DNA from 2 places in the Micromonospora sp. NPDC047707 genome. Region 2 is predicted to be linked to the other one. Evidence: riboswitches for the same ligand, from Rfam matches in the RefSeq annotation. Region 2 holds a riboswitch; the other holds the start of a gene.
The links. Region 2 has a riboswitch for cobalamin ahead of AB0873_RS17370 (cell wall anchor protein). Riboswitches for the same ligand answer to the same signal wherever they lie in the genome.

Region 1 (4,456 bases), on a different contig from region 2:
TTGCCGAAGCGCAGCCCGGCGAGCACGATGTCGCCGCCGTCGGTGTACAGCTCACCGGGCGGCTCACCCCAGTGCTCCCGCATCGCCTCCCGCAGCTCCGCCGGCACCTCCGCGAACCAGCGCCGGTACGTCTCCCCCGGCACCCGCGCCGACGCGGCGGCGAGCTGCTCCGGGGTGAGCCACTCCACGTCGTGGCCGCCCGCGGCGATGAGGGCGTGGATGAGGGTGTCCCCGTCGTCGGGGACCGGCGCGTCGCCCAGGTGGTATCCGGCGTCGGCGAGGGCGGTGAGCAGCCGCACCGCGCTGGCCGGGGTGTCCAGGCCGACGGCGTTGCCGACCCGGGAGTGCTTCGTCGGGTACGAGCTGAGCACCACCGCGAGCCGCTTGTCGGCGTTCGGCACGTGCCGCAGCCGGGCGTGCCGCACGGCGATGCCGGCGACCCGGGCGGCCCGCTCCGGGTCCGGCTCGTACACCGACAGCCCGTCGGCGTCGATCCGTTTGAACGAGAACGGCACGGTGACGATCCGCCCGTCGAACTCGGGGATGGCCACCTGCATGGCCGCGTCCAGCGGGGACAGTCCGGCGTCGCTGCCGGCCCACTGCGCGCGGGTGCTGGTGAGGCAGAGCGCCTGGATCACCGGTACGTCGAGGGCGGCGAGCGCGCCCACGTCCCAGGCGTCCTCGTCGCCGCCGCCGGAGGCGTCGGCGGCGACCGCGCCACCGGCGGCGAGGACCGTGACCAGCAGCGCGTCGCAGCGGGCGAAGAGCCCCAGCGGTCCGGCGCCGGCGGTCAGCCCGCGCAGCGAGCCGCAGAAGATCGGCAGGGCGTTGCCGCCGGCCGCCTCGACGGCGTCGGCGAGGGTGTCGACGAACGCGGTGTTGCCGGCCAGGGCGTGCGCCCGGTAGAAGACGATCCCGATGGTCGGCCGGTCCGGGTGGGCCGGCCGCTCGCCGTGGATCCCGTACGCCGGTGTGGGCGCGGGCGGGGCGAAGCCCTCGCCGGTGAGCAGCACCGTGTCGGACAGGAACCGGGCCAGCTGCGCCAGGTTCTCCGGACCGCCCTCCACCAGGTAGGACAGGGCCTCGGTGGCCACTCCGGACGGCACCGTGGAGACCGCCATCAGGTCCGCGTCCGGCACGCTCTCGCCGCCCAGCACGACCGTCGGCACGCCGGAGGCGAGCACCGCGGCCAGGCCGTCCGGCCACGCCGCCCGGCCGCCGAGCAGGCGTACGACGGCCAGGTCCGCACCGTCGACCAGCGCCGGTACGGCGTCGGCCGCGACCCGGGCCGGGTTGGCCAGGCGGTAGTCGGCGCCGCTCGCGCGGGCGGCGAGCAGGTCGGTGTCGGCGGTGGACAGCAGCAGGATGGGCACGAGGGAGCTCCGAAGAGTGACGCCCGCCCCCGGGGGTGAGGCCGGTCGGGCTGGGGGCGAGGGATGGCTGCTCGGTCAGCGGATGCGGTGGGCCGGCGCGCGGCGCGACGGTGCGCCGGGGCCGGCGGCGAGCGGGCTCGTCAGGCGCGTGGTCGGCGCCGACCGGCCCGGCCGGTCAGGGCGAAGCGACCGGCCGGGCCGGTCGGGGCGACGCGTGCGGAGCGGCTGGGCGTCCGGGCGGGGCGGCGGCGGGCGCGTCGGCACGCGCGAAACGGATACGACGATCGTCGTCGATGGCGGGGGCGCTGCGCGTCATCGGGTCCTCCTCGGGTGTCCACGCCCTGGGGTGCACCGACGGCCGAAGTATCCTGGCTCCCGGATCGACGCTCACCCCCGGCCTTCCAACCGCGCACGCGCGGCCGTGACTCGCGAGGGGGGATCGCTCCCCGGTGACAGTGGCGGGACCGCGCCGGAATCGCACCGGCTTCCTTCACTGCCGTCCGGCCGCGAATGCTGCCACACCTCCGACGGCCGGTCAACGCGGCCCACACGTGCCCGACGGTCCAGCTAGGATCGGTGTGATGGCGGACACCGACGGGGCGGCGAGCCCCGCCATCGAGTTCCATCACGTCGCCGGTCGGGTGTGGGTGACCCCTTTCGACCCGGATCCGGCCTGGGTCCGGCCCTCCGTCGCACTGGTCGCGGACGAGCGCGGCAGCGTGCTGGTCGACGCGGGCCAGAGCCCGGCGCACGCCGCCGAGATCCAGGTGGCGCTGCGGGCCGCCGGGCTCCCGGAGCCACGCTGGCTGGTCTACACCCACCACCACTGGGACCACGTGTGGGGCGCCTGCGCCTGGCCCGGCGTGGAGATCGTCGGCCACGTCACCGGCGCCGACCTGCTGCACGCCGAGGCGGCCCGCCCGTGGAGCACCCGCTACCTGCGGGAGCAGGTCCGCGCCGACCCGCGGCTCGGGCCGAGCTTCCGGGCCCGGGCGCTCGCCGTGGACTCCTGGGACGATTTCACGGTCCGGCCGCCCACGCGGACGTTCACCGACGAGCTGGAGATGCCCACCGGCGTCCTGGTCCGGCACGTCGGCGGCCACCACGCCCCCGACTCGACCGTGGTGGTCGACCCGGCCTCGGGCGTGCTGCTCCTCGGCGACAGCTGGTACCCGCCGCCGCTGCACCTGCGCTCGCCCGACGACGGGCCGGACCTGGCCCTGGTCCGCCGCCTGCTCACCGACGACGTCGGCTGGTACGTCTCCAGCCACAGCCCGACGATGACCCTCGACGAGGCGCGCGCCGCCGTCGCGGACTGAGCCTCGGCGGGGCCGGCAGGACAGGCCCTAGCGGGCGCGGCGCTCCGGGTGGGCCCGGTTCCAGGCCCGCATGCGCTCCGGGTACCCGGTCTTCGCGGCCTCGTACAACGGCAGGGCGAGCCGGTTCGCGAGGGCCGCCGCCACCCGGGGCGACCCGGTCCGGCGCCGGATCCACTCACCGTCGTGGGCGATCGCCACCACCGTCGTGTTCGTCGCGGTCGTCTCCGGTTCCAGGTAGAACTCCACCCCGGTCCGGCTGGCCACGAACGCCTCCAGCGCCGCCAGATCCTCGCGGGTGGCCTCCCGGTCGAGCTTCGTCGCCGGTCCCTCGGACCCCCGGGTACGCGACCGCCGGCTGAACCAGCCCATGTGCGGCTCCCTCCCTCGGCGAACCTCCAGTTCAGCACGGTTTTCTGGCAGTCTCCTGCGAGCCCGGTGTGAGCCCCCTGGGCTAGGGCCTGGGCTAGGCTCCTGGCCGTCGCGCGATCGGCCGGCTTCCGCCCGACGGGCCCACTGCGGGTCTGGCTGCGCGACTGACGCCGGCCCGGGCCGGGTCCGGCCGCACGACCGGGCCCGGCGCTCACCGCGACCGACGTCGGTCTCCGCGGCCGGCCGGGCTCGTCGGCCGTCAGTCGGCGGGTCGGCGGGTCACCGGCACCAGCGCGAGGGTCGGCAGCAGCAGGATCGGCACGACGAGCAGGGCGCGCAGCGTACCGACCCGGTCGCCGAGCAGGCCCAGCAGCGGCGGGCCGGCGAGGAAGGCGGTGTAGCCGATCACGGCGACCACGCTCACCCGGGCGGGGGCGCGGTCCTCCTCGTCGGCCGCCGCGCTCATCCCCACCGGGAAGCCGAGCGACGCGCCGAGCCCCCAGAGCGCCACGCCCACGACGGCCACCGGCCCGGAGCCGCCGAGCACCGCGATGCCCGCGCCGAGCACGGCGAGCAGGATCGTCGCGGTCAGCACGCGTACCCGGCCCCACCGGTCGAGGGCGAGGGTGCCGAGGGTACGGCCGAGCGTCATGCCCACGACGAACACCCCGAACACGGCGGCGCCGGCCGCCTCGCTGAGGTCGTACCCGTCGACGAAGGCGACCGCGACCCAGTCGTTGGCGCTGCCCTCGGCGAACGCCATGACCAGCACGAACAGTCCGATGAGCAGGGTCCGGGGTTCGCGCCACGCGGCGAGCAGCGCGCGGCGGCGCGTCGCCGGCGAGGTGGTGTCGGCGGCCGGCGCCGTCTCGGCGGCCGGCAGGAAGGCCCGGGCCCCGAGCACCGTGCCGGCCAGCACCACCACCGCCGTCAGGGCGAGGTGGACGGACACGGGAACGCCGAGCCGGGCGGCTCCGGCGCCGAGCCCGGCCCCGGCCACCGAGCCGAGGCTCCACGCGGCGTGGAACCGGGGCATGATCGTGCGGCCGAGTCGCCGCTCGACCGCGGCGCCCTCGATGTTCATCGCCACGTCGCAGGTGCCGGAGCCGTAGCCGAGGGCGAACAGGCCGATCGCCACGCCGCCCAGCGAGCCGACCGTCCCGGCGCTGACGCCGGCGACCGCCAGGCCGAGCGCGACGAGCAGGGTCGCCAGCACCACCGTCCGGGCGGTGCCGAGGCGCTGGGCGACCAGACCGGACGTGGGCATCGCCAGGATCGCCCCGGCCGACATGGCGAGCAGCAGCAGTCCGAGGCGGCCGGCGGTCAGGTCGAGCCCCTCACGGACCGCCGGCACCCGGGCGAACCAGGAGGCGACGGCGAGGCCGTTGAGGGCGA
Region 2 (4,456 bases):
AGTGGTCCGGTCGGTAGCGGCTGCGGCGGACCCGGCGGCCGGCCAGCAGCATGCCGGCCACGGCCGCGGTCAGGCCGGTGAGGAGCATCGGCAGGCCCAGATAGCCAGGTCCGGTGGTGTCGAGCAGCCCGTAGGTGCCGGCGCAGACGCCGACCAGTCCGCCGAGCACCAGCGTCCCGGTGGCAGTCCGCTGCCCGGCCGGCACCGCCTCGGTACGGCCGTAGCCGCGCGAGTCCATCGCCGCCGCGAGGGCCAGGGACCGGTCCAACGCATCGGCCAGCACCGGAAGAGCGATCCCCCGCAGCGCCCGCATGCCCCGCCCGGACGCGCCGCGCAGCCGTCGCGCCCGGCGGACCCGCAGCACGCTCTCCACCAGTTGCGGGGCGACCGACAGCGCGACCACCACCGCCGTGCCCACCGCGTACAACGCCCCGGGTACGGCCTTGAGCAGCCGCTTCGGGTTGGCCAGCGCGTTCGCGGCCCCGAGACAGATGAGCATCGTCGCCAGCCGTAGCCCGTCGTAGAGCCCACCGAGGACCTGCTCGGCGGCGACCGGCCCGAACAGGCGGATGCCCGCCGCCCACGCCGGCAGCGGGATCTCCGGCAACCGGACCAGGACGTGCTCGCCCTGCCCGCCGCCGAACACGATCCGGAACACCACCCGCATCGCCACGATCACCACACCGAGCCACACGTACATGCGGAACGCCAGCGCCCACGGGGCGTCGCCGCGCCGGCGGACGACCACCAGCGCGGCGACCGCGACGAGCAGGGCCAGCGGCAGCGGGTTGGTGGTGTGGCTGGCCGCTGTGGCGAGGCCGAGCGACCACAGCCACCATGCGCCCGGGTGCAGCCCCCGAGGCAGCCGTGCCGCCGGCCACCTGGCCGGCTGCCGACCAGCGTCGACAGCCGGCGAACGCTCGACCGGGGCGTCAGGCATCCGGGTCGGCGGCGCGCCGTCGCCGAGCGGCGACCAGGCCACCGGCGGCGAGCACGGCCAGCAGCAGCACCCCGGCCACCGTGCCCAGCGGCAGACCACCGCCGTCGCGGGGCGCGGCGACCTCCGTCACCACGGACTCGTCGGGTGAGCCCGTCGGCGCCGAGCCGGTGGCAGCACTCGGCGTCGCGTCCGGTGCCGCCATGCCCGGCGTGCTGGCGGCCGGTGACGTGTCGGCGGGAGTCGGGGGGCCGGAGGTGTGGTTCGGCTGGCCGGGCTCATCGGGTCGGCCGCCGCCGGCCGGCGGCGGTGCCACGGCCCCTCCTGCCGGTGGTGGCGCCACCGGCCCGCCACCTACGGGTGGTGGTGGAGGGGGCGGGGCCGGTGGCGACGCGGGTGGTGGCGGTGGAGGTGCGGGCCGCTTCGGCGCGATCCCCGGACGCGGCGCGTTGTTGGCGTTGCGGTTGAGGGAGAACGACCAGCCCTCGAAGCTGCCGGCCGGTGGCTTGCGGTTGAGCACCCCTTTGTCGCTGTACGTCCAGCTTCCGCCGTTCGGAGCGTGCCAGTACGACCAGTAGGCGCTGGCCGGCGGTGTGTCGACGCACTTCTCCGACTCGGCCGACGGCTTGCCCTCGATCCGGCAGATGAACCCCTCGCCCCAGCGCAGCGTGCCGGTGATCTGAAAGCCCGCGTTCTTGAGCGCCGCGAGACCGGTCGCCTGGGCGCCCCGCGCGCAGCGCACCACCGTCCCGCCGCCGAGTTCGTTGAAGTCGACCACGACGGTCACCCCGGAGGCGTCCGGGCAGAAGCCCGCGGACCCGGCGGCCGACGCCGGCGTGCCCGGGGCGACCACGGCGCCGGCGGCGACCAGGGCGACGATCAGCCCACGGGCGGCCCGGACATTCATGTCGCCCGCCGCCGGCCGAGCACGAGCAGCACCACACCACCACCGACCAGCAGCAGTGCGATCAGCACGTAGCTGGTGATCGCCGCGCCGGTGGTCGGCAGCCCGCCCAGCCCGGGGGCGGCCGGCGTCGTGCTCGGAGCGGCGGTGGTCGGCGCTGCGGTGGTGGGGGAGGGCGTCTGCGACGGGCTGGTCACGGTGGCGCTCGGCGTCGGGCTGGTGGTGGCAGTGCCGGTCGGCGTCGGCGATCCGGTGGGCGTGGGGGACGCGGTGGCGGTGGGCGAGGCCGTGCCGGTCGGGGTGGGCTCCGGGGACGTGGGCGGCGGGTCGAGGCCGATCCGGCCCAGTGGCACCTGGGCGAGCCCGAGCAGGGCCTGGGCGGTGGCCCGGCGCCACTGGTCCCGGTCGGTGTCGGCGATCCCGGTCGCGACGGCGGTCGTGAGCCCGTCGGTGTTGTAGGCGATGGCGCCCGCGTCGGTGGCGGCTGAGCCGCCGCTCGCCGCGGTCAGTTGCAGCGCGGTCAGCGCCCCTGCGGCCCGGGCGGCCTCGGCGTCGCGTCCGGCGGCGGCGAGGGCCTGCCCGGCCAGGCCGGTGCTGTTCGAGTTCGCGCCGGTCGTCGGTCCCGAGCCACCGAACGACCCGTCGGTGTGCTGCTGGGCCACCAGCCAGTCCGCGCCCTTGCGCGCCGCGTCGGCCGCGCCGGTGGCGCCGTCCTCGGCGGCGGCCAGCAGCGCCTGCACGGCCATCGCGGTCGAGTCGACGTCGAGGGTGGCGTCCGGCTGCTCGTCGCAGGACGGCGAGGGTCCCTCCGCAGTGTCCGGGTAGAGCCGGAAACCGCCCGCCGCGCACTGCTGCCGGATGAGGAAGTCCACGGTGTCCGGTGACACGTCGCCGCTGCGGGCCAGGCCCAGCACGGCGAAGGACTGGTCGAACGTGTTGCTGGCGTCCGGGCCGCTGTCGGCGGTGGTGCGGCTGGTGATCCGTCCCCGCTGGTGTCCGGCGTCCGCTCCGGCGATCAGCGACAGGGTCTCCGCCCGCAGGTCGAATCCGCCGAAATCCGTGGGATCGGCTCCGGCGGCGGAGGCGGCGTAGAGCAGCTTCGCGGTCGCCCCGCCGTCGGTGAAGCCCTCGATGCCCCAGTCGTCGTAGCTGTTGTAGGACCGCACGTGCTTCGCGACCTGCGCGGTCGCCGCCTGCCGGGTCGGCGTGGCCACGCCGGTGGCGGACATCGCGAGGATGCCGTCGATGGTCAGGCCCCAGTCCTGGCCGCCGAACGGGCCGGGCAGCGACCCGTCGGTGAACTCGTCGGCCAGCCAGGACGCGGCGTCGCGGGCGGCGGCTGCGTGGGCCGGGGCGGGTGCCGCCACCACGGTCAGCGGGGCGGCGGCGATCACGGCGAGAGTCGTCGCCGCGGCCGCGCCGAGGCCGGTGGCGAGACGCCGGGACAGGGGCATGAGGGGTGCCTTTCGCAGAGCGGTCGGTGAAGGCTCCGGAAAGCACCCCGAGGAATGACACCCCGCTCCGCGTTGCTGCGGTGAGCGGGGGTGGACGGACCTCGGCGGCCCGGACTTCACCCTGTAGACCTCGACAGTGGAAGCCGCTCGTCCCGGGCGGGGCATTCCGGCTCGCGAAGAGGTTGTTCGCTCACGGTTGCGGGTCAGCGCCGGCTTCTACCGGCTTCCCCCCGCACGGGACGTATGCAGTTGTGTGCCCGGCGTGCACCGGGGTGCCGACACCGTACCGCCCGAGCGCGCGACGACGCCAGAGCGGCGGCCGGCACCCGGTGCGCCGCTGGTCACACCACTGGTGCCGGCGCCTCAGGGAGCGGCGATGCTCGGCGGGGCCCCCGCGCCGAACGACCAGCCCTCGACGCTGCCCGGCGCCGGGTTGTAGCTGGTCGCGCCGGAGGTGCTGTAGGACCAGGCGCCGCCGCTCGGGGCGTGCCAGTACGACCAGTACGCGGTGGCCGGCGGCGTGTTGACGCACGGCTCGGTCGCGGCGGTGGGCTTGCCGTTGATCCGGCAGATGAAGGCCAACCCCCACCGCTTCGTGCCGGTGACGGTGAAGCCGGCGCCCTGCAGGGCGGCCAGGCCGGTGGCCGGGTCCCCCGGGGCGCAGGCGACCTGGACGCCGCCGCCGAGCGCGGCGAAGTCGACGACCACGGTGACCCCTGAGGTGCCGACGCAGGCCGCGGCGTGTGCCGCCCGGGGCGCCGGCTCGACGGCGGTCAGGGCGACGGCGGCGACGGCGGCGGCCAGCAGGCCGGCGAGCCGCGTGCGGACGGTGGATCGGTGACGGAACACGGGTCCTCCTGGAATCGGGTGAGCGGCCGGACGGGTCACGGGCAGGCGGGGACGGGGGCGCCGGGAGCGTCACCGGCGGCGGACAACCGGGCGTAGCCGGTGCCGGTCAGACCGAGGACGGCCTGGGCGGTGGCGCGGGCGGCGGTGTCCGGGTCGAAGGCGCCACCGTCGAAGTCGACCGCGCCCCGGTCGGCCGGCGCGCCGGGGCAGCCGACCTGGAGCCCGGCCAGGAACGCGCGAGCCCGCGCCCAGGCCAGCGGCCGGTGGCCGTCGCGCAGCGCCTGCGCGGCGAGCCCGGTGCTGTTGGCGTTC

Region 1: linked by a shared signal. The riboswitch ahead of cobN (cobaltochelatase subunit CobN) and the one ahead of AB0873_RS17370 (cell wall anchor protein) in region 2 are both predicted to bind cobalamin.

What each region holds. Positions count from the first base shown of each region.
Region 1 is NZ_JBEYSU010000028.1:25,983-30,438, forward strand. Features, by position in the region: partial or broken gene cobN (cobaltochelatase subunit CobN) at 1-1,376, opposite strand, end outside; cobalamin riboswitch at 1,735-1,864, opposite strand; gene AB0873_RS24245 (MBL fold metallo-hydrolase) at 1,955-2,692, shown strand; gene AB0873_RS24250 (hypothetical protein) at 2,720-3,061, opposite strand; gene AB0873_RS24255 (MFS transporter) at 3,321-4,456, opposite strand, start outside.
Region 2 is NZ_JBEYSU010000014.1:48,328-52,783, reverse strand. Features, by position in the region: gene AB0873_RS17380 (CbiQ family ECF transporter T component) at 1-940, opposite strand, end outside; gene AB0873_RS17375 (hypothetical protein) at 933-1,844, opposite strand; gene AB0873_RS17370 (cell wall anchor protein) at 1,841-3,295, opposite strand; cobalamin riboswitch at 3,433-3,571, opposite strand; gene AB0873_RS17365 (hypothetical protein) at 3,659-4,144, opposite strand; gene AB0873_RS17360 (peptidase) at 4,180-4,456, opposite strand, start outside.